3 regions of the Sanguibacter sp. Z41_6 genome follow, and region 2 is predicted to be linked to each of the others. Evidence: predicted binding sites of a transcription regulator. Region 2 holds the regulator's gene; each other region holds the start of a gene.
The links. The regulator LexA, encoded in region 2, represses DNA repair genes until DNA is damaged. The targets are predictions, from matches to a motif close to TCGAACANNTGTTCGA.
Positions count from the first base shown of each region.

Region 1: a site for LexA is predicted at 2,534-2,549, ahead of ruvA (Holliday junction branch migration protein RuvA). Genes of this name have one in related genera too.
Region 3: a site for LexA is predicted at 2,992-3,007, ahead of uvrA (excinuclease ABC subunit UvrA). Genes of this name have one in related genera too.

Region 1 is NZ_JCAQIF010000002.1:359,959-366,653, forward strand. It holds gene AC54T1_RS06615 (hypothetical protein) at 1-420, opposite strand, end outside; gene pdxT (pyridoxal 5'-phosphate synthase glutaminase subunit PdxT) at 544-1,146, shown strand; gene AC54T1_RS06625 (YebC/PmpR family DNA-binding transcriptional regulator) at 1,150-1,905, shown strand; gene ruvC (crossover junction endodeoxyribonuclease RuvC) at 1,944-2,513, shown strand; gene ruvA (Holliday junction branch migration protein RuvA) at 2,624-3,250, shown strand; gene ruvB (Holliday junction branch migration DNA helicase RuvB) at 3,243-4,313, shown strand; gene yajC (preprotein translocase subunit YajC) at 4,440-4,838, shown strand; gene secD (protein translocase subunit SecD) at 4,903-6,695, shown strand, end outside.
Region 2 is NZ_JCAQIF010000003.1:71,777-78,471, reverse strand. It holds gene AC54T1_RS07955 (ATP-dependent DNA helicase) at 1-2,057, shown strand, start outside; gene AC54T1_RS07950 (L-lactate dehydrogenase) at 2,110-3,117, shown strand; gene lexA (transcriptional repressor LexA) at 3,221-3,946, opposite strand; gene AC54T1_RS07940 (LysM peptidoglycan-binding domain-containing protein) at 4,220-4,579, shown strand; gene nrdR (transcriptional regulator NrdR) at 4,673-5,188, shown strand; gene AC54T1_RS07930 (DUF5302 domain-containing protein) at 5,185-5,376, shown strand; gene serA (phosphoglycerate dehydrogenase) at 5,490-6,695, opposite strand, start outside.
Region 3 is NZ_JCAQIF010000006.1:27,572-34,266, forward strand. It holds gene AC54T1_RS12775 (OsmC family protein) at 1-19, shown strand, start outside; gene uvrA (excinuclease ABC subunit UvrA) at 23-2,962, opposite strand; gene AC54T1_RS12785 (MBL fold metallo-hydrolase) at 3,074-3,832, shown strand; gene AC54T1_RS12790 (sensor domain-containing phosphodiesterase) at 3,913-5,226, shown strand; gene AC54T1_RS12795 (YciI family protein) at 5,295-5,582, shown strand; gene uvrB (excinuclease ABC subunit UvrB) at 5,612-6,695, opposite strand, start outside.

The DNA of each region.
Region 1 (6,695 bases), on a different contig from region 2:
CACCACGTCGGTGGACGACGTGCTGTCCGCGGACGGGGTGCTGTCCTCCGGCGACGAGCGGGTGCGCGCCACCACCGGCACCTCCTGGCCGTCCGGGCCCTCCACGGTGACAGCGTCGGACGGCAGCGTCCGGGTCCCGCCGCTCTGGACGACCCCGTACCGCCGGTCCGCCACAGCATCGACGTCGGCGGTGCCCGGCACCGGCATGCTGCCCCGCACGTACGCGTTCGTCTCGGACTCGGCGGCGAAGAACCCGTCGGGGACGAGGTCCGTGAAGCGGCCGACCGCGCCGACGACGAGGACCGCACCCAGGACGAGCGTCACCACGCCGATGAGCGTGAGGATCTTCGGCCCGCGGGTTCCGGGCCGCACTGGCGTCGGGCCGTACGGGAACGCGGGCGGTGTGGGCGACTGGTACACAGCGGCTCCTCATGGGCGGGTGCCACGGCGGGGCGGGGCAGGGCGGGGGACGTGCGGCCACCCTAGCGAGGTCGGACCCACGGCGTGCGGACGCGATGTCCCCCACGCGTACGATGTCTCCTCGTGAATCCTCTCATCGGTGTCCTGGCCCTGCAGGGAGACGTCCGCGAGCACCGCGCGGCCCTCGAGTCCGCAGGTGCCCGGACGACGGGCGTGCGGCGGCCCGCGGAGCTCGCGGCGATCGACGGTCTCGTGCTGCCCGGCGGCGAGTCCACGACGATCGACAAGCTGCTGCGCATCTTCGACCTCTACGAACCGCTGCGCACAGCCATCACAGACGGACTGCCGGTGTACGGCTCGTGCGCAGGCATGATCCTCCTGGCTGACCGCGTGCTCGACGGCACGAACGACCAGCAGACCGTCGGTGGTCTCGACATCACCGTCCGGCGCAACGCCTTCGGTCGGCAGGTGGACTCGTTCGAGACCGACCTCGAGGTCGACGGCATCGACGGTCCTCCTTTCCACGCGGCGTTCATCCGTGCACCGTGGGTGGAGGAGGTCGGCGAGAAGGCCGAGGCCCTCGCGACCATCCAGGGCGGCCCCGCCGCCGGTAGGATTGTCGCGGTTCGACAGGGCTCTGTGCTGGCAACCTCATTTCATCCGGAGATCACGGGCGACGCCCGGGTCCACGAGATGTTCGTATCGATCGTTCGCAAGGAGTACTAACGCATGTCAGGTCACTCCAAATGGGCCACCACCAAGCACAAGAAGGCCGTCGTCGACGCTCGTCGCGGCAAGCTCTTCGCGAAGCTCATCAAGAACATCGAGGTGGCGGCGCGCACCGGTGGCGGAGACGTCGCCGGTAACCCCACGCTCTTCGACGCCATCCAGAAGGCGAAGAAGACCTCCGTCCCCAACGACAACATCGACCGCGCCGTCAAGCGTGGCTCGGGTCAGGAGGCCGGTGGGGCCGACTACCAGACGATCCTCTACGAGGGGTATGCGTCCGGCGGCATCGCCCTGCTCGTCGAGTGCCTGACCGACAACCGCAACCGCGCAGCTGCTGAGGTGCGCACGGCGTTCTCCCGCAACGGTGGCCAGATGGCCGACCCGGGCTCGGTCGCGTACCTGTTCTCCCGCAAGGGCGTCGTCATCGTGCCCAAGGAGGGCACCGACGAGGATGCGGTGATGGAAGCGGTGCTCGAGGCCGGTGGCGAGGAGGTCAACGACTTCGGAGAGTCGTTCGAGGTCCTCTCGGAGCCCTCGGACCTCGTGGCCGTGCGGACCTCCCTGCAGGAAGCGGGCATCGAGTACGACTCCGCTGACGTCGTGTTCCACCCGTCGATGCAGGTCGAGGTGGACGCCGACGGAGCACGCAAGGTCCTGCGACTCATCGATGCGCTCGAGGACTCGGACGACGTGCAGAACGTCTACTCGAACTTCGACGCGTCGGACGAGGTCATGGCCGAGCTCGAGAACGACTGAACGGTCCGGTTCGACGGGCACGACCGGAGGGCGGGGGAGTGCGGGTACTTGGCGTGGACCCCGGTCTCACCCGGTGCGGGATCGGCGTCGTCGACTCCGTGCCCGGGCGCCGGGCGGCGCTCGTCGCCGTCGGGGTCGCGACGTCGTCGCCGGACCTGTCCGTCGATCGCCGGCTGCTCACGATCGCCGAGGTCGTCGAGGCCTGGCTGGACCGCCACCGCCCGGACGTCGTGGCGGTGGAGCGGGTGTTCGCCCAGCACAACGTCTCCACCGTCATGGGCACGGCCCAGGTGGCCGGGCTGACGATGCTCGCGGCCGCGCGGCGTGGGATACCCGTCGCGATGCACACCCCGAGCGAGGTCAAGGCCGCCGTGAGCGGCAACGGGCGGGCCGAGAAGGCCCAGGTGCAACGGATGGTCGCGAGCATCCTCGGGCTCGCCGAGATCCCTCGGCCGGCGGATGCCGCCGACGCTCTGGCACTGGCGATCTGCCAGCTGTGGAGGCCCGCGGCCCTGCTCGACTCCGTCGAGCGGTCCGAGCTCACGCCTGCGCAGCGCGCCTGGGCGTCCGCGGAGCAGGCGGCGCGTCGGGCGAAGGGCACCCGCTGAGGGTTGGTACGGTGAGCGATTAGTACACGTGTTCGCACGCTCCGCACCTGCGGGGCCGGTACCGGTGGGACGCGACCGCGTCGCTCGATGGAGTCAGAGGTGGAACCAGCGTGATCTCGTCACTCAGCGGAACCGTGCAGTCCGTGCGTCTGGACAGTGCGGTCGTCCAGGTGAACGGGATCGGCTACCTCGTGCATGCGACCCCGGCCACCCTCGCGGGTCTGCGCACCGGGAACCCGGTGACGCTCGCCACGAGCCTCGTCGTGCGGGAGGACTCCCTCACGCTGTTCGGGTTCGCCGACGACGACGAGCGGTCGATCTTCGAGACGACGCAGACCGTCAGCGGGGTCGGCCCGCGGCTCGCCCTCGCCCTGCTCGCCGTGCTCACCCCGGACGCCCTGAGGCGCGCGGTGGCCGCGGAGGACGTCAAAGCCCTCACGCGCGTCCCCGGCATCGGGCAGAAGGGTGCGCAGCGACTCATCCTCGAGCTCGGCGGGAAGCTCGGTGCACCTGCCGGCGACGCCGGGGCGGCACACGGCCACGCAGGTGCGGCGCCTGCAGGGGACCACACGGAGCAGGTGGTCGAGGCGCTCGTCGGCCTGGGCTGGTCCGCAAAGGTGGCACAGGACGCGATCGCCGTCGTGCTCTCGGACGCCGGGAGCACCGAGGTGGCTGCGGCCGAGGTGCCCACGGTGCTGCGCTCCGCCCTCAAGGTGCTGGGCGGCTCCCGTGGATGACGCGGACGTCGACGCCCAGCTCGACGCCCTCGGCCTCGACCTCACGCCCGCACGCACGACCGGCGCGGGGGCGGACGAGCTCGAGCGTGCAGCCGAGGCCGCGCTCCGTCCACGCACCCTCGACGAGTTCGTCGGACAACGCGTCGTGCGTGACCAGCTCTCCCTCGTGCTGCAGGCTGCGCTCGGGCGCGGCGCCGCGCCCGACCACGTCCTGCTCTCCGGACCGCCAGGGCTGGGCAAGACGACCCTCGCGATGATCATCGCGGCCGAGCTCGGCGCGTCGCTGCGCGTCACCTCCGGCCCCGCGATCCAGCACGCCGGGGACCTTGCCGCCGTCCTGTCGTCGCTCGACGAGGGCGAGGTGCTCTTCATCGACGAGATCCACCGGCTTGCCCGGCCCGCGGAAGAGCTCCTCTATGTCGCTATGGAGGACTTCCGCGTGGACGTCGTCGTCGGCAAGGGGGCCGGCGCCAGCGCGATACCGCTGAGCCTCCCGCGCTTCACCGTGGTGGGCGCGACGACGCGCGCCGGGCTGCTGCCCGCGCCGCTGCGTGACCGCTTCGGGTTCACCGGGCACCTCGACTTCTACTCGGCCGAGGAGCTCGAGCGGGTGCTCACCCGCTCGGCCGGGCTCCTCGGCGCGCCGCTCCAGGCCGAGGCCGCGAGCGAGATCGCCTCGCGATCGCGGGGCACGCCACGGATCGCGAACCGGCTGCTCCGACGCGTGCGCGACTGGGCGCAGGTCCGGGGCGACGGCTCGCTCGACCTCCGCGCTGCTCATGCGGCCCTCGACGTCTACGAGGTCGACTCGCTCGGTCTCGACCGCTTGGACCGCGCGGTCCTCACAGCGCTGTGCACCCGGTTCGGAGGTGGCCCCGTCGGCCTGACGACCCTCGCCGTGACCGTGGGCGAGGAACCGGAGACGGTGGAGACCGTGGCCGAGCCCTACCTCGTCCGCGAAGGGCTCGTCGGACGCACGCCCCGCGGCCGCGTCGCGACCCCGGCGGCCTGGCAGCACCTCGGACTCGTCCCGCCCGCCTCGGACCCGATGCTGTTCTCGTGACGGCCCGCCCCGGACCGGTGGGCACGGGCGGGCACTTTTGGGGTACCTGGGGCGTTAGTGTCTTGGGCGTGCCTGCGCCTAGACTCCATGAGTTCCCCTGAGCAGAACAGGACGTGATTCCCCGTCATGGACCCCATGATCCTCATCCTCGTCATCGCTGTCGGCGCCATGTTCCTCATGTCGCGCAGCTCCCGCAAGAAGCAGCAGGCCGCGCTGTCGTTCCGTGACAACCTCAAGCCCGGTGACAACGTCATGACCGCCTCGGGCTACCTCGGGACGGTGGTCGCTGTCGCCGACGACGAGATCACGCTCGAGACGACCCCGGGGAACACCTCCCGCTGGCTCCGCGCCGCGATCGCGAAGCAGGTCGACGCACCATCGACGGATATCGATGCCACATCCACCGCGGAGGGCGACGCTGCCACGCCCGCGAAGGTCGACATCGAGAACAAGCAGGCGTTCAACGTCCCGGACGACATCTCGGGGCTCATCGAGAAGCCGAAGCGGGACGACGCCGCCTCGTAGACCACCGGGACGCTCGTCCCGTCCGACGCCCCACAGGCAGACGCAACCGTGTCTGCCGGCGCGCATGAGAGAAGACACTCCGTTGGCCACCACCAGCCGCAAGAAGTCCCGACCGAGCCGCCCGCTCATCGGACTCGCGCTCATCCTCCTCGCCCTCTTCGGCTCGATCTTCGCCGGGACCTTCATCAGCAACCCGGAGACGAAGGCGTCCTGGGCCCCGAAGCTCGCGCTCGACCTCGAGGGCGGCACGCAGATCATCCTGCGTCCCGTCACCGAGAACAACGAGGAGGTGACGACCGAGGACGTCAACCAGGCGATCGCGATCATCCGCCAGCGGGTGGACTCGTCGGGTGTCGCCGAGGCGGAGATCACGAGCCAGGGCGGCAGCAACATCGTCGTCGCCCTCCCCGGGACGCCGTCCGAGGAGACGCTCGACCTCGTGCGGGAGTCTGCGCAGATGCAGTTCCGCCCGGTGCTGTACTTCGGCGGACCCGCCGCCGTGGAGACCCCTGAGGGTGCGGACGACGCGGCCACGGAGGGTGAGGCAGCCGGCGACGGCGTGACCGACCCGGCACCGGACGTCGCCGCGGGCGACGACGCGGTGCCGACCGACGAGACCGCGGCGGGCGCGGACCCCACCGCGGAGCCGTCGGAGGAGACCACGGTCGACCCGTTCGCCACTCCGGAGCCCGCGGTGACGAACCCGAGCGACATCGCTCAGGTCACCCCCGAGCTCCTCGCGGAGTTCGACGCCCTCGACTGCACGGCTCCCGAGAACCTCGTCGGCGGTGGGGACTCGAGCCCGAGCAAGCCGGTGGTCGTGTGCGCCGTCGACGGCTCGGCCAAGTACATCCTCGGCCCGATGGAGATCGCGGGCACCGAGATCGCCAGCGCGAGCTCGGGCCTGCGGACGAACCAGCAGGGCGCGACGCTCAACGAGTGGGCCGTGAACATCGAGTTCAACTCCGAGGGCACCAAGAAGTTCGCGGAGACCACCGCGCGTCTGGCGACCCTGCCGAGCAGCGACATGTGGAACCCGGCGGCCCCCACGTCCGCCCCTGGCATGTTCGCCATGGTGCTCGACAACCTCGTCATCTCCGCGCCCAACTCCAGCGTGGTGATCTCCGACGGGAGGGCCGAGATCACGGGGTCCTTCGACCGGGAGAGCGCCACCCAGCTCGCCAACCAGCTGAACTTCGGCGCGCTCCCGCTGACCTTCGAGGTGCAGAGCGAGGCCCAGATCTCAGCGACGCTCGGTAGCGAGCAGCTCGAGAAGGGCCTCATCGCCGGCGTCATCGGCCTGCTCCTCGTCGTCGTGTACTCGCTCTTCCAGTACCGCGCGCTCGGTCTCGTGACCGTCGCGTCGCTGCTCGTCGCCGGACTCATCACCTACGGACTCATCACGGTGCTGTCCTGGACACAGGGGTACCGGCTGTCGTTGCCCGGCGTCGCCGGGCTCATCGTGGCCATCGGCATCACCGCCGACTCGTTCATCGTCTACTTCGAACGCATCCGCGACGAGCTGCGGGACGGTCGGTCGCTGGCGTCTGCCGTCGACGTCGGCTGGGAACGTGCGCGCCGAACCATCCTCGCGTCCGACGCGGTGAACTTCCTCGCGGCGGTCGTGCTGTACTTCCTCGCCGTCGGCGGGGTCCGCGGGTTCGCGTTCACCCTCGGCCTCACGACGCTCATCGACATCCTCGTCGTGTTCCTCTTCACGCACCCCCTGATGAAGCTCCTCGCGAAGACGAAGTTCTTCAGCAACGGTCACCCGGCCTCCGGGCTGGACCCGCGCCGGCTCGGTGTGCCCGGGTTGCGGTACGCGGGCCGGGGCCGGGTGGCGAGCAGCGCCCTGTC
Region 2 (6,695 bases):
CGGACACGGAGGCCGTGCACGAGCTGCTCGACCTCGCTGTGGCCAGGTTGGGCGGCGCGCGGCGGGAAGGCCAGCACGTCATGGCGGCGGCGGTGGCGTCTGCGATGACGAGCGGCGAGCATCTCCTCGTCCAGGCCGGCACAGGGACCGGGAAGTCGCTCGGCTACCTCGTCCCCGCGGTCCAGCACGCCGTCCACAGCGCAGAGCGCGTCATCGTCTCGACGGCGACCCTGGCGCTGCAGCGTCAGATCATGACGCGGGACCTGCCGCTCGTCGCCGACACGCTCGCCCCGCACCTGCCGCGGCGTCCCCGGCTCGCACTGCTCAAGGGATGGCACAACTACGCCTGCCGCCACAAGATCGCCGGCGGGTACCCGGCCGACGACGCGGGCACCTTGTTCGACATGCCCCGCACGGACGGCCCCCCGGACCCGTTCGACGCTCCACCGGGCGCGTCCCCGTCGCGACAGGAGCAGAGCAGCGCCGGGCTCGCGCAGCAGATCCTCCGGCTGCGCGAGTGGGCGGAGGAGTCGGAGACGGGTGACCGCGACGACCTGACGCCCGGCGTCTCGGACCGGGCCTGGCGGCAGGTCTCCGTGAACTCCCTCGAGTGCCTCGGGCAGCGGTGCCCGCTCATCACCGAGTGCTTCCCCGAGAGGGCACGAGGTCTCGCTCGTGAGGCCGACGTCGTCGTGACGAACCACGCCATGCTCGGCATCGCTGCCACCGGGTCGCCCAACGTCCTGCCCGAGCACGCCGTCCTCGTCGTCGACGAGGCGCACGAGCTCCCCGACCGTGTCACGGCAGCCGCGACCGTCGAGCTGTCGGTCGCCTCCGTCGAGCATGCTGCGCGGCAGGCGCGGCGCCACGGCGGCGTCCTCACCACCGACCTGGACGCCGCGTCCGCCCAGCTCGGCGCGGTCCTCGCCTCCCTCCCGGCAGAGCGCTTCCCTGACGGCCTCCCGGAAGCGGCGCACGCCGCGGTCGCGGCGGTGCGCGACGCGGCGCGCGCGGTCATGAGCGAGCTCAAGCCCGACACGCCCACGAGCGGGGACGGCGGAGCTGCGAGCAGCGGTCTGAAGATGGCGTCCTCGAGCATGCTCGTCGTCTTCGAGATCGCGGAGCGGATGACGGGCGAGTCCTCGGAGTTCGACGTGCTGTGGTGCTCGCGCGCGGGCGAAGGCGGGTTCGGCGCGGGCATGTCCAAGCTCCATGCGGCACCGCTGGGCGTGTCCGGCCTCATGCGCACCGGCCTGTGGGACGAGAAGGTCGGGGTGCTCACGTCCGCGACGCTCGCGCTGGGGGACTCCTTCGACCCCATCGCCCGTTCGGTGGGCCTCGAGCCGTCGTCCGCCGTGCCGGGTGAGGCCAGCGCTGCGCCCGCGCCACGCTGGCGGGGAACGGACGTCGGGAGCCCGTTCGACTACCCGCGGCAGGGCATCCTCTACATCGCGAGCAAGCTCCCGGTGCCGGGCCAGCAGGCCACGACCGATGCTCAGATCGACGAGATGGCTGCCCTCATCACCGCGGCAGGGGGGCGCACGCTCGGTCTCTTCTCGTCGCGGCGTGCCGCGGAGCGCGCTGCCGAGCTGCTCCGCGAGCGTCTCGACGTGCCGATCCTGTGCCAGGGGGACGACCAGCTCCCGACGCTCGTCCGGCAGTTCGCCGAGGACGACGCCACCTGCTTGTTCGGCACGCTCTCCTTGTGGCAGGGCGTCGACGTGCCCGGTTCCGCCTGCCAGCTCGTCCTCATCGACAGGATCCCGTTCCCCCGTCCGGACGACCCCGTCAAGGCCGCCCGTGCACGCTACGTCGAGTCGCACGGCGGCAACGGCTTCATGCAGGTCTCGGCCTCCCATGCGGCGTTGCTGCTCGCACAAGGGGCTGGCCGGCTCGTGCGGACGACGTCGGACCGGGGGGTCGTCGCGGTCCTCGACCCGCGCCTCGCGACCGCCCGGTACGGGCCGTTCCTCGTCCGGACCCTTCCTGACTTCTGGCGGACCACCGACCGGGCGGTCGCCGAAGCGGCGCTGAGCCGACTCGCTGGCCTACCCTGACGTGAAGGGTCTCTCCGGCCCGCCCCAGTGACCAGGATCGCGTGGAGGAAGAATGACCGACGAAGAATCGCCCGAGATCGGCGAGACCGGCCCGATACCCGCCTCGGCCCGTCGCAAGACGACGAAGGTGGCGGTCGTGGGGGCTGGCGCGGTCGGTTCGACGATGGCCTACGCCGCTCTCATGCGGGGCTCCGCGCGAACCGTCGCGCTCTATGACATCAACAAGGCGAAGGTCGAGGCCGAAGCGCTCGACCTCGCGCACGGCATCCAGTTCATGCCGATGGCCGAGGTGCTCGGCTCTGACGACATCTCGGTCTGCGAGGGCGCGGACGTCATCATGGTGACGGCCGGCGCCAAGCAGAAGCCGGGCCAGACCCGGATCGACCTCGCCGAGGCCACGATCGGCCTCGTGTCGAAGATCCTCCCGCAGCTGCAGGCGGTCGCTCCGGACGCCATCTACGTCATGGTCACCAACCCGGTGGACATCGTCACGTACGCGGCCCTGAAGATCTCCGGGCTCCCCCCGACCCAGCTCTTCGGCTCGGGCACGGTGCTCGACTCCTCCCGGTTGCGCTACCTCGTGGCCGCGCACTGCGGGGTGGCCGTGCAGAACGTCCACGCGTACATGGCCGGGGAGCACGGCGACAGCGAGATCCCGCTGTGGAGCTCTGCATCCATCGGCGGGGTTCCGCTCCTCGACTGGAACGGTGTCGGCGGGGGCGGGCCGCTCACCCAGGAGGTGCGCGAGTCCATCGCCCACGAGGTGGTGCACTCGGCCTACCGGATCATCGAGGGCAAGGGCGCGACGAACTATGCGGTGGCCCTCGCGGGCTCGCGGATCATCGAGGCGATCCTCCAGGACGAGCATCGGATCCTGCCCGTCTCGACCCTGCTGGACGACTACTACGGCATCAGCGACATCTGCCTGTCCGTGCCGTCCGTCGTGGGACGCGCAGGCTGCACGGAACGACTCGCCGTGCCGCTGTCCCCGACCGAGATCCGGGGCCTGCAGCGCTCGGCCGCCGCGCTCACGCAGGTCGCTCGACGGTTCGGGTTCTGACCCACCACGCGCGCGCGTACGCACACCGCCCCGCGGCCCCGGAAGGGGTCGCGGGGCGGTGTGCGTACTGGCTGCGCGCGATGCGCGCCGGGGGCTTCGGCGGTCAGAGGCTGCGAAGGACCGACACGACGCGGCCGAGGATCGTCGACTCGTCTCCGGGGATCGGACTGAACGCCGGGTTGTGCGGCATGAGCCACACATGGCCGTCGCTGCGCTTGAACGTCTTGACCGTCGCCTCGCCGTCGATCATCGCAGCGACGATCTGTCCGTTCTCCGCGACCGGCTGACGTCGCACGACCACCCAGTCCCCGTCACAGATGGCCGCGTCGATCATCGACTCCCCGCTGACCCGCAGGAGGAAGAGGTCACCGTCGCCGACGAGCTGTCGGGGGAGTGCGAACACGTCCTCGACGACCTGCTCGGCGAGCACCGGGCCACCGGCGGCGATCCGGCCGACGAGGGGGACGTACGTGGCAGCGGGACGGGCATCGAGCTCGCCCTCGCTCCCGCCCTCCTCCCAGCTCTCCTGCTGCCGGGCGGCCGGGTCGTCGCCTGCGGGAAGGACGAGCTCCATCGCCCGTGGGCGGTTGGGGTCGCGTCGCAGGTATCCCTTGCGTTCAAGTGCCGTGAGCTGGTGCTTGACGCTCGAGGGACTGTTGAGGCCGACGGCGTCACCGATCTCCCGCATGCTCGGGGCATAGCCGCGGGCGTCGAGCGACGACCGGATCGTCTCGAGCACCCGCCGCTGGCGCGCACTGAGCCCGTCGGCCGGCTCGCTCGACGCAGCTCCCTGGCCGGGAGCGACGCTCTGCGCCGCGGCCTTGCTGATGTTCGTCACCACGAGGGTCCTCCGGTCGTCGTCCGCGCCCGTCGCGCGCCTGGTGGCCACCTGTCCGCGCCCGGTGTCAGTGGGTCGTGGTCGAGTGCGTCTCGACGGTTCTGCCTCAGCCTAGGGCTGTGCCGCCCACGTTTCAAACACATGTTCGAGCGTGTTGGGCCCGACCCCTTGCCATCTGGGGCGTCGTTCGTACACTTGTTCTACGAACATGTGTTCGATCGCGGGGTCCGGCTGACGCCGACCCGCGAACTGGAAGGAGCGATCATGGCGCACAGCACGAGCGCAACCGGGGCCCTGGCGGCCCGTCCGACGAGCGCCCGCACGATCCGGGAACCCGACCTCGTCCTCACGCGCCGCGGACGTGTCGTCCTGTGGATGCTCGCGGTGATGCTCGTGCTCGGGGGCGTGCTCCTCGGCGGGCGCGCGCTCGCAGGCGGACCGGGGGATCCCGTCGAGGTGGTGCCGTACACGATCGCCCAGGGCGAGACGGTGTGGGCACTCGCCTCCTCGGTCGCGCTGCCGGGGGAGGACGTGCGTGATGTCGTCGCCGACATCATCACCCTCAACGGGCGCAGCAGCGCTGCCTTGCAGGTGGGCGAGCAGATCCTCCTGCCCGTGCGCTGAGGGTAAGCACGTGCGCGGGCGGCCGGGTCCCGCGTAGGGTGGCACCGGACAGCGGGTCGATCGACGCTCGCAGTCGATGCTCAGGAGGCGCCCGTGCACTGCCCGTTCTGCCGTCACCCGGACTCTCGTGTGGTCGACTCCCGCACCTCCGACGACGGCGCCTCGATCCGGCGACGTCGCCAGTGCCCTGAGTGCAGCCGACGTTTCACCACCCTGGAGACCGCGAGCCTCTCCGTCGTCAAGCGATCCGGAGTCACCGAGCCGTTCAGCCGCGAGAAGGTTGTCAACGGTGTACGGAAGGCGTGCCAGGGGAGGCCGGTGAGCGAGGATGACCTCGCGCTGCTCGCACAACGCGTCGAGGAGTCGGTCCGCGCGACGGGAAGCGCCGAGCTCGACGCCTACGAGATCGGCCTGACGATCCTCGGCCCGCTGCGCGAGCTCGACGAGGTCGCGTATCTGCGCTTCGCGAGCGTGTACCAGGGGTTTGATTCCCTCGAGGACTTCGAGGCAGCGATCAACCTGCTCCGTGCTGAGCACGAGCAGGCCGCAGCGGCGGACAACGACGGCCCAGGCAGCGACCGGCACGACGACGAAGAGGAGGCCTCATGACGCACGACAGCGAGGACAAGGACACCGCGGCGGTCAGCGCGGACACGAAGGCGAAGTTCAAGGAGGCGCTGGAGCGCAAGAACGCAGCGCGCCACAGAACGAGCGAGGGCTCGTCGAACACCGGGTCGGTGCACTCCTCTGAGACCACCGGACCCGTGCAGCGCACGTTCCGACGCAAGTCGGGCTGAGTCCCGCTCACCGTCACAGGCCGTGGCGGTGCCTCCTGTTACTGCGCGCCCGCGACGACGAAGGGCCCGTACCGTGGTCAACGGTTCGGGCCCTTCGTCGTGTCCGGGGCCGTTCAGGCGCGCGCCTCGGTGAGGACGCGGAGCTTGATCGTCTGGTCCATGCCCCGCAGCGCCTCGATCACCGCTGCCTCGAGCGTCGACCCGACGTCCGTGACGACGTAGCCGATCTCCCCGCGGGTAGCCAGCAGCTGGCCTTCGATGTTCGTGCCGTGCTCGGCCAACGTCTTGTTCACCGCGGCCAGCACGCCAGGGGTGTTGCGGTGCAGGTGGGCAACGCGGGCGACCCCCGTGGAGTTCTCCAGCGCGAGGTTGGGCATGTTCACGCTGAGCGTCGTCGTGCCGGTGCGGACGTAGTCACGGATCTTGTTCGCGACGAACACCCCGATGGCTTCCTGCGCCTCAAGGGTCGAACCGCCGATGTGCGGCGTGAGGATGACGTTCGGCAGCCCGCGGAGCTCGGACTCGAATGCGTCACCCCGCTTCTTCGGCTCGTGCGGGAACACGTCGATCGCGGCACCCGCGAGGTGCCCCGAGACGATGGCCTCGCGGAGCGCGGCGGTGTCGACGACGAAGCCGCGGGAGAGGTTGAGGAAGACCGCCCCTCGCTTCATCTGCTGGAGCTGCGCGGCACCGAAGAGGCCGGCGTTGCCGCTGCGGCCGTCGACGTGGAGCGTGACGATGTCCGCGACGGCGAGGAGCTCCTCGAGGGTGTCCAGCCGGCGCGCGTTGCCGAGCGCGAGCTTCTCAGAGGTGTCGAAGAACACCACGGACATGCCGAGGTTCTCAGCGAGCACGGAGAGCTGGGTGCCGATGTTCCCGTACCCGACGATGCCCAGCGTGCGACCTCGCACCTCGTGGGAGCCCTCGGCGGACTTGTCCCAGACGCCGTCGTGCAGGGCCTTGTCCCGCTCCGTGAGGCGACGCGTGAGGGAGATGATCTCGGCCAGTGCGATCTCGACGACGGACCGCGTGTTCGAGAAGGGTGCGTTGAACACGGCGACCCCGTGGCTCGCAGCGGCGCGCAGGTCGATCTGGTTGGTCCCGATGCAGAATGCACCGATCGTCAACAGCTCGCTCGACGCGGCGATGACCCGCTCGGTCACCTGCGTCTTGGAGCGGATGCCGAGGATGTGGACGCCCGCGAGCGCTTCGATCAGCTCGTCCTCGTCAAGCGCCCCGGACCGGACCTCGACATCGATGCCGTGGTCCGCGAGGATCTTGACGGAGAGCGGGTGGACGTTTTCCAGGAGCAGGGCTTT
Region 3 (6,695 bases), on a different contig from region 2:
GCCCGCGAGCGTCACCTGACCATCATGAGGTGAGCTTCGCGCGCTTCCGTGGGGCCTTCGCCTTCGCCGCCGGCTTGCTCGCCACCGCCGGGGGAACGAGCTTCCCGACCGGGACGGGCGGGTGCGGCGCCAGCACCTCCGCGAGGAACCGACCAGTGTGGCTCTCCGGGACGGCCGCGACCTTCTCGGGCGTGCCCTGGGCGACGACCAGGCCGCCCCCGGAGCCCCCCTCCGGACCCATGTCGATGACCCAGTCGGCATTCTTGATGACGTCGAGGTTGTGCTCGATGACGAGCACAGAGTTCCCCTTGTCCACGAGCGACTGGAGCACGGCGAGCAGCTTGCGGATGTCTTCGAAGTGGAGTCCGGTCGTGGGCTCGTCGAGCACGTAGATGCTGCGTCCTGTCGAACGCTTCTGCAGCTCGCTGGCGAGCTTCACCCGCTGCGCCTCACCACCGGAGAGCGTCGGAGCCGGCTGCCCGAGACGGACGTACCCGAGCCCGACGTCGACGAGCGTTCGCAGGTGCCGGGCGATCCCGGGCACCGCCGCGAAGAACTCGGCTGCCTCCTCGATGGGCATGTCGAGGACGTCCGCCACCGTCTTGCCCTTGAAGTGCACCTCGAGCGTCTCCCGGTTGTACCGAGCACCGTGGCACACCTCGCAGGGGACGTAGACGTCCGGCAGGAAGTTCATCTCGATCTTGATCGTGCCGTCACCCGAGCAGGCCTCGCACCGTCCACCCTTGACGTTGAAGGAGAAGCGTCCCGGCGTGTACCCGCGGACCTTCGCCTCTGCCGTCTCGGCGAACAGCCGGCGCACGTGGTCCCAGACTCCCGTGTACGTCGCCGGGTTGGACCGCGGGGTGCGGCCGATAGGGCCCTGGTCGACGTGGATCACCTTGTCGAGATGCTCAAGACCGGTGACCCGCTTGTGCCGGCCCGCGACCTGGCGGGCACCGTTGAGCTCGTTCGCGAGGACCGTGTAGAGGATCGAGTTCACGAGCGTGGACTTGCCGGACCCCGACACCCCGGTGACGGCCAGCAGCACCCCGAGAGGGAACGACACGTCGATGCCGCTGAGGTTGTGCTCCTTGGCACCGACGACCGTGAGCTTGCGTGACGGGTCGATGGGCCGACGCTGGGTAGGCATGGGGATCGAGCGCCGGCCGGCGAGGTACGCCCCCGTCACCGACTCGGGCGCCTCGAGCAGCCCCGCGTAGTCACCCGAGTGCACGACGCGTCCGCCGTGCTCGCCGGCGCCCGGCCCGATGTCGACGATCCAGTCCGCCTGTCGGATGGTGTCTTCGTCGTGCTCGACGACGATGAGCGTGTTCCCGAGGTCCCGCAGGCGGGTGAGGGTCTCGATCAGGCGACGGTTGTCCCGCTGGTGCAGGCCGATGCTCGGCTCGTCCAGCACGTACAGCACGCCGACGAGCCCGGAGCCGATCTGCGTGGCGAGCCGGATCCGCTGCGCTTCGCCGCCCGAGAGCGTGCCTGCTGCCCGCATGAGCGACAGGTAGTCCAGCCCGACGTCGAGCAGGAAGCCCAGGCGGTCCTGGATCTCCTTGAGCACCTGGGTCGCGATCGCGCGCTCGCGCACGCCGAGCTCGAGGGCATCGAGGAAGTCGCGGCACTCGCGGAGCGGCATCGCGCACACCTCGGCGATGGACTTCCCGCCGACGCGCACGGCGAGGACCTCGGGCTTGAGTCGCGTCCCGTCACAGACGGGGCACGGCACCTCCCGCATGTAGGCCTCGTACTTCTCCTTCGACCAGTCGGACTCCGTCTCGGCGTGGCGGCGCTTGAGAAAGGTGATCGCGCCCTCGAACCCGGTCGAGTACTGGCGCTCTCGCCCCCACCGGTTGCGGTACTTCACCTGGACCTCGTGGTCCTGTCCGTGCAGGACCGCGTTGCGGGCCCGCTCCGGCAACGCGCGCCAGGGGACGTCCATGGAGAACCCGAGGTCCTTGGCGAGGGAGCTCAGCACCCGGACGAAGTACTCGGACGAGATCTGGGCCCAGGGGGCGACGGCACCCTCGGCGAGCGTCTTGTCCTCGTCGGGGACGATGAGCTCGGGGTCGACCTCGAGCCGCACACCGATGCCGGTGCACTCGGGGCATGCCCCGTAGGGCGCGTTGAAGGAGAACGTGCGCGGCTCGATCTCCTCGAGCGCGAGGGCGTGGTCGTTGGGGCAGGCCCGGTGCTCCGAGAACCGACGCTCGCGCTGCGGGTCGTCGGCCGGTGCGTCGACCAGCTCGACGACGACGAGACCGCCGGCGAGCCCCAGCGCGGTCTCGATCGAGTCCGTGAGGCGCCGCTGCACCCCCTCGCGGGAGACGAGACGGTCGACGACGACCTCGATCGTGTGCTTGAGCTTCTTCTCGAGGACGGGCGGGTCGGTGAGCTGGACGACGTCACCGTCGACCCGGGCCCGCGCGAAGCCTTTCGCCTGAAGGTCCTTGAAGAGGTCCGCGTACTCGCCCTTGCGTCCGCGGACGACGGGCGCGAGGACCTGGTACCGGGTCCCCTCCGGCAGCTCGAGGAGGCGGTCGACGATCTGCTGCGGGGTCTGTGCCGTGACCCGCTCGCCGCACTGCGGGCAGTACTGGGTGCCGGCGCGCGCGAAGAGCAGCCGGAGGTAGTCGTACACCTCCGTGATGGTCCCGACCGTCGACCTCGGGTTGCGGTTCGTCGACTTCTGGTCGATCGACACCGCGGGCGAGAGCCCCTCGATGAAGTCGACATCAGGTTTGTCCATCTGCCCGAGGAACTGCCGGGCATAGGCCGACAGCGACTCGACGTATCGCCGTTGCCCCTCGGCGAAGATGGTGTCGAACGCCAACGACGACTTCCCGGACCCCGACAGGCCGGTGAACACGATGAGCTTGTCCCTCGGCAGATCCAGGTCGACGTTTCGGAGGTTGTGCTCACGGGCACCTTGGACGACGAGACGGTCACTCACCCGTCGATCGTAGGGGGAACGTCCGACATGCGCACGCGTGTTCGAACGTGCGCTCCCCCACACGGCTGTCGACCCAGGTGCCGGATCCCCGGCCTGCGCGCACAATCGACTATGCCGACCCCACCCCACGATGCACCCGTCCCCTACACCGGCGTCGTGCGCGCCGGGCTGGAGAGCGACGTCCGGGTGCTCCCCGAGCTCGTCGTCCGTAAGGCCAGCGTCGGCCAGATGGACAACAACGCCTACCTCCTGACGTGCCGGCGCACAGGTCACCAGCTGCTCATCGACGCGGCCGCAGACCCGGACCGGCTGCTCGCGCTCGTCCGTGAAGGGTCCGGGTCGGCGCGTCTCGACCTCATCGTCACCACGCACCGGCACGCCGATCATCACGGCGCCCTCGGTGACATGGTCGCCGTCACCGGGGCCGTGACCGCCGCGGGCGCGGACGACGCGGACGCCCTCGGGGTGCCCGTCGTCAAGCGGTTGCGCGCCGGGGACCGTATCGCGCTCGGCGAGGTCGAGCTCGAGGTGGTCGCGCTGCGCGGGCACACCCCCGGCTCGATCGCCCTCGCCTACACGGAGCCGTCCCTGTCCCCCGACGGCCCGCCGTCCAGCGATGCAGGCGGGGAGAGGCTCGCGGAAGGGGTGCCCGGTCGGACCCACCTCTTCACCGGCGACTCGCTGTTCCCCGGTGGCGTGGGCAACACCGGCGGCGAGGCCACGCGGTTCGCGCAGCTGCTCGGCGACGTCACGACGCGGGTGTTCGACCGGTACGGCGACGACACCTGGGTGTACCCCGGTCACGGGCCCGACACGACGCTGGGCGCCGAGCGACCGGCCCTCCCGTCGTGGGAGGAACGCGGATGGTGAGCGGCCCGCGTCACACCCCGGCAGCGACGTTGGTCGACGGCGATCCTCATGGGGCGCCGTCGTCTGTCGATATGACGCACGTGGAATCAGAGAACAGCGCCGGCGGCGCAGGAACGATGGTCGTCGATCACCCCGTGCAGGACGCGGAGGTGCGCGAGGCGGCGCCCGTGGAGGTCCCGCTCGATGCGCTCATCGCTGACCGCCGGCTGCACTGCGTCTACCAGCCGTTCATCGACCTGGAGACCGGCTCCGCATACGCGCACGAGGCGCTGCTGCGTGGCCCGGTCGGCTCGCCGTGGGCGTCGCCGCTCGTCCTCATCGAGGCTGCTCGCCGCACGGGACGTCTCGCTGAGCTCGAGGCGTACTCCCTGCGCACCTCGATCGCGGACGCCGCGCGCCTGTCCCTGGGTCGGCCCATGACCCTGTTCGTCAACGTCGAGCCCACGACGCTCACGCAACGGCTCGACGTCGTGCTCGACGCCCTCGCGACCCGGCCCGCGCACGTCCAGGTGGTCGTCGAGATCACCGAGCGGGCGCTGGCGGCGGACGTGGCCGCGATCTTGCACGGTGCCGAGCGTCTCCGGGCTGCCGGGTGTGCGATCGCGCTCGACGACGTGGGCCTGGAACCGGCCTCTCTCGCGTTCATCCCCCTGCTGCGTCCCGAGGTCGTCAAGCTTGACCTGGGGCTGCTCCGCAGCGTCGACGACATCAGCACGATCAGCGTGGCGGAGGCCGTCCGCGGGTACGCCGAGGAGTCAGGCGCCGAGGTCGTCGCGGAAGGTGTCGAGACGCAGGAGGACCTCCGGCGCGCACTCGTCCTCGGGGCCACGCTCGGTCAGGGCTGGCTGTGGAGCCACGGGGGCAGGAAGTTCAGTGCGACCGCGTCCCGTCCCGGCCGGTTCGCTCCGCGCCCCATCGGCGTGAGTCTGTGCGGCACACCGTACGACCTCGTCCGGAACTTCCGTCGGCTGCGGCTCGCGCCCAAGAGCCTTCTCCTGCCGATCTCTCGGACGCTCGAGATGATGGCCATCCAGTCGCGCATCCCCCCGCTGCTTCTCGCGGCGTTCCAGCACGGCTCGTTCTTCACCCCGGGCACGGCGCGCCGGTACGAGAACCTGGCGGAGACTCTTCCCTTCGTGGGTGCGTTGGCCGTCGACATGCCCAAGGCGCCGGCTGTCGGCGTCCGGGGAACGGCACTCGAGGAAGGCGACCCGCTGGCAGACGAGTGGACGGTCGTCGTCCTCGGGGCGCACCACGCAGCCGCTCTCATCGCGAAGGATCTGGGCGACGAGGGACCGGACGGTGAGCGTCAGTTCGAGTTCGTCGTGACGTATGACCGGGCAGTGGTGACCGCTGCGGCGCACGCGCTCGTGGGACGGCTCGCCCCCGGCTAGGTGCCGTGCGTGGCGAACATGGCGGTCACGGCGCACCTGTCGGGGCCGACCGGTGCTTCAATGGCGCCATGACGATCTACGCAGTGACCTACGTCTACGACGACCGCGCGGACGTGCGCGACGTCCACCGACCCGCGCACCGTGGCTTCCTGGGTGGCTTGTTCGCCGCCGGGATCCTGCTCGCGTCGGGACCGGTGAGCGTGGGCGAGATGCAGGGCGCTCTGCTCGTCGTGCGGGCGGACTCGACGGACGCGGTCGAGACGTTGCTCGACTCCGACCCGTTCCACGTCGAAGGACTCGTCGCCAGCCGCGCCGTCGCCGAATGGACCGTGGTGTTCGGCCCCTGGGCGGAATGAGTCGGCGACGGCCTGACGCGCAGGACGGGTCAGGCTGTCGCGGACTGCATCTGCCGTAGCTCCTTCTTCAATCCGGAGATCTCGTCACGAAGGCGGGCTGCGAGCTCGAACTGCAGCTCCGCCGCAGCCGCGTGCATCTGGTCGCTGAGCTCCTGGATGAGGTCGACGAGCTCCCCTGCAGCAACGCCCGCGAGCCGGTTCGCCGTCGTCGCTCCCGCCTTGCCGCCCCCAGGTACCGGGGCCTTGCCCTTGCCTGCGTTGCGATAGCCGCCCCTGAGGAGCTCGGCCGTGTCGATGTCCTCCCGGGCGAGCATGTCGGTGACGTCGCTGATCTTCTTGCGGAGCGGTTGCGGATCGACCCCGTGCAGCAGGTTGTAGGCGACCTGCTTCTCACGACGCCGATCGGTCTCCTCGAGGGCCATCGCCATGGCGGCCGTGATCTTGTCCGCGTACATGTGGACCTCGCCCGAGACGTTGCGCGCCGCGCGACCGATCGTCTGGATGAGCGATGTCGCGGACCGCAAGAATCCCTCCTTGTCGGCGTCGAGGATCGCGACGAGCGAGACCTCCGGAAGGTCGAGGCCCTCGCGCAGGAGGTTGATGCCGACGAGGACGTCGTACTCGCCCATCCGGAGCTCGCGCAGCAGCTCGACACGCCGCAGGGTGTCCACCTCGGAGTGCAGATAACGCACCCGGACGTCCTTGTCGAGGAAGTAGTCGGTGAGGTCCTCCGCCATCTTCTTCGTGAGTGTCGTCACGAGCACCCGCTCGTCGCGGTCGGCGCGTACCCGGATCTCCTCGAGGAGGTCGTCGATCTGACCGGTCGTCGGCTTGATGACGACCTGCGGGTCGACGAGGCCCGTCGGCCGGATGATCTGCTCGACGGCACCGTCCGACATGGACAGCTCGTACTTGCCCGGCGTCGCGGAGAGATAGACGGTCTGCCCGATCCGCTCGACGAACTCCTCCCACCGCAGCGGCCTGTTGTCCATGGCGCTGGGCAGCCGGAACCCGTGGTCGACGAGGTTGCGCTTGCGAGACATGTCGCCCTCGAACATCGCCCCGATCTGTGGGACGGTGACGTGCGACTCGTCGATGACGAGGAGGAAGTCG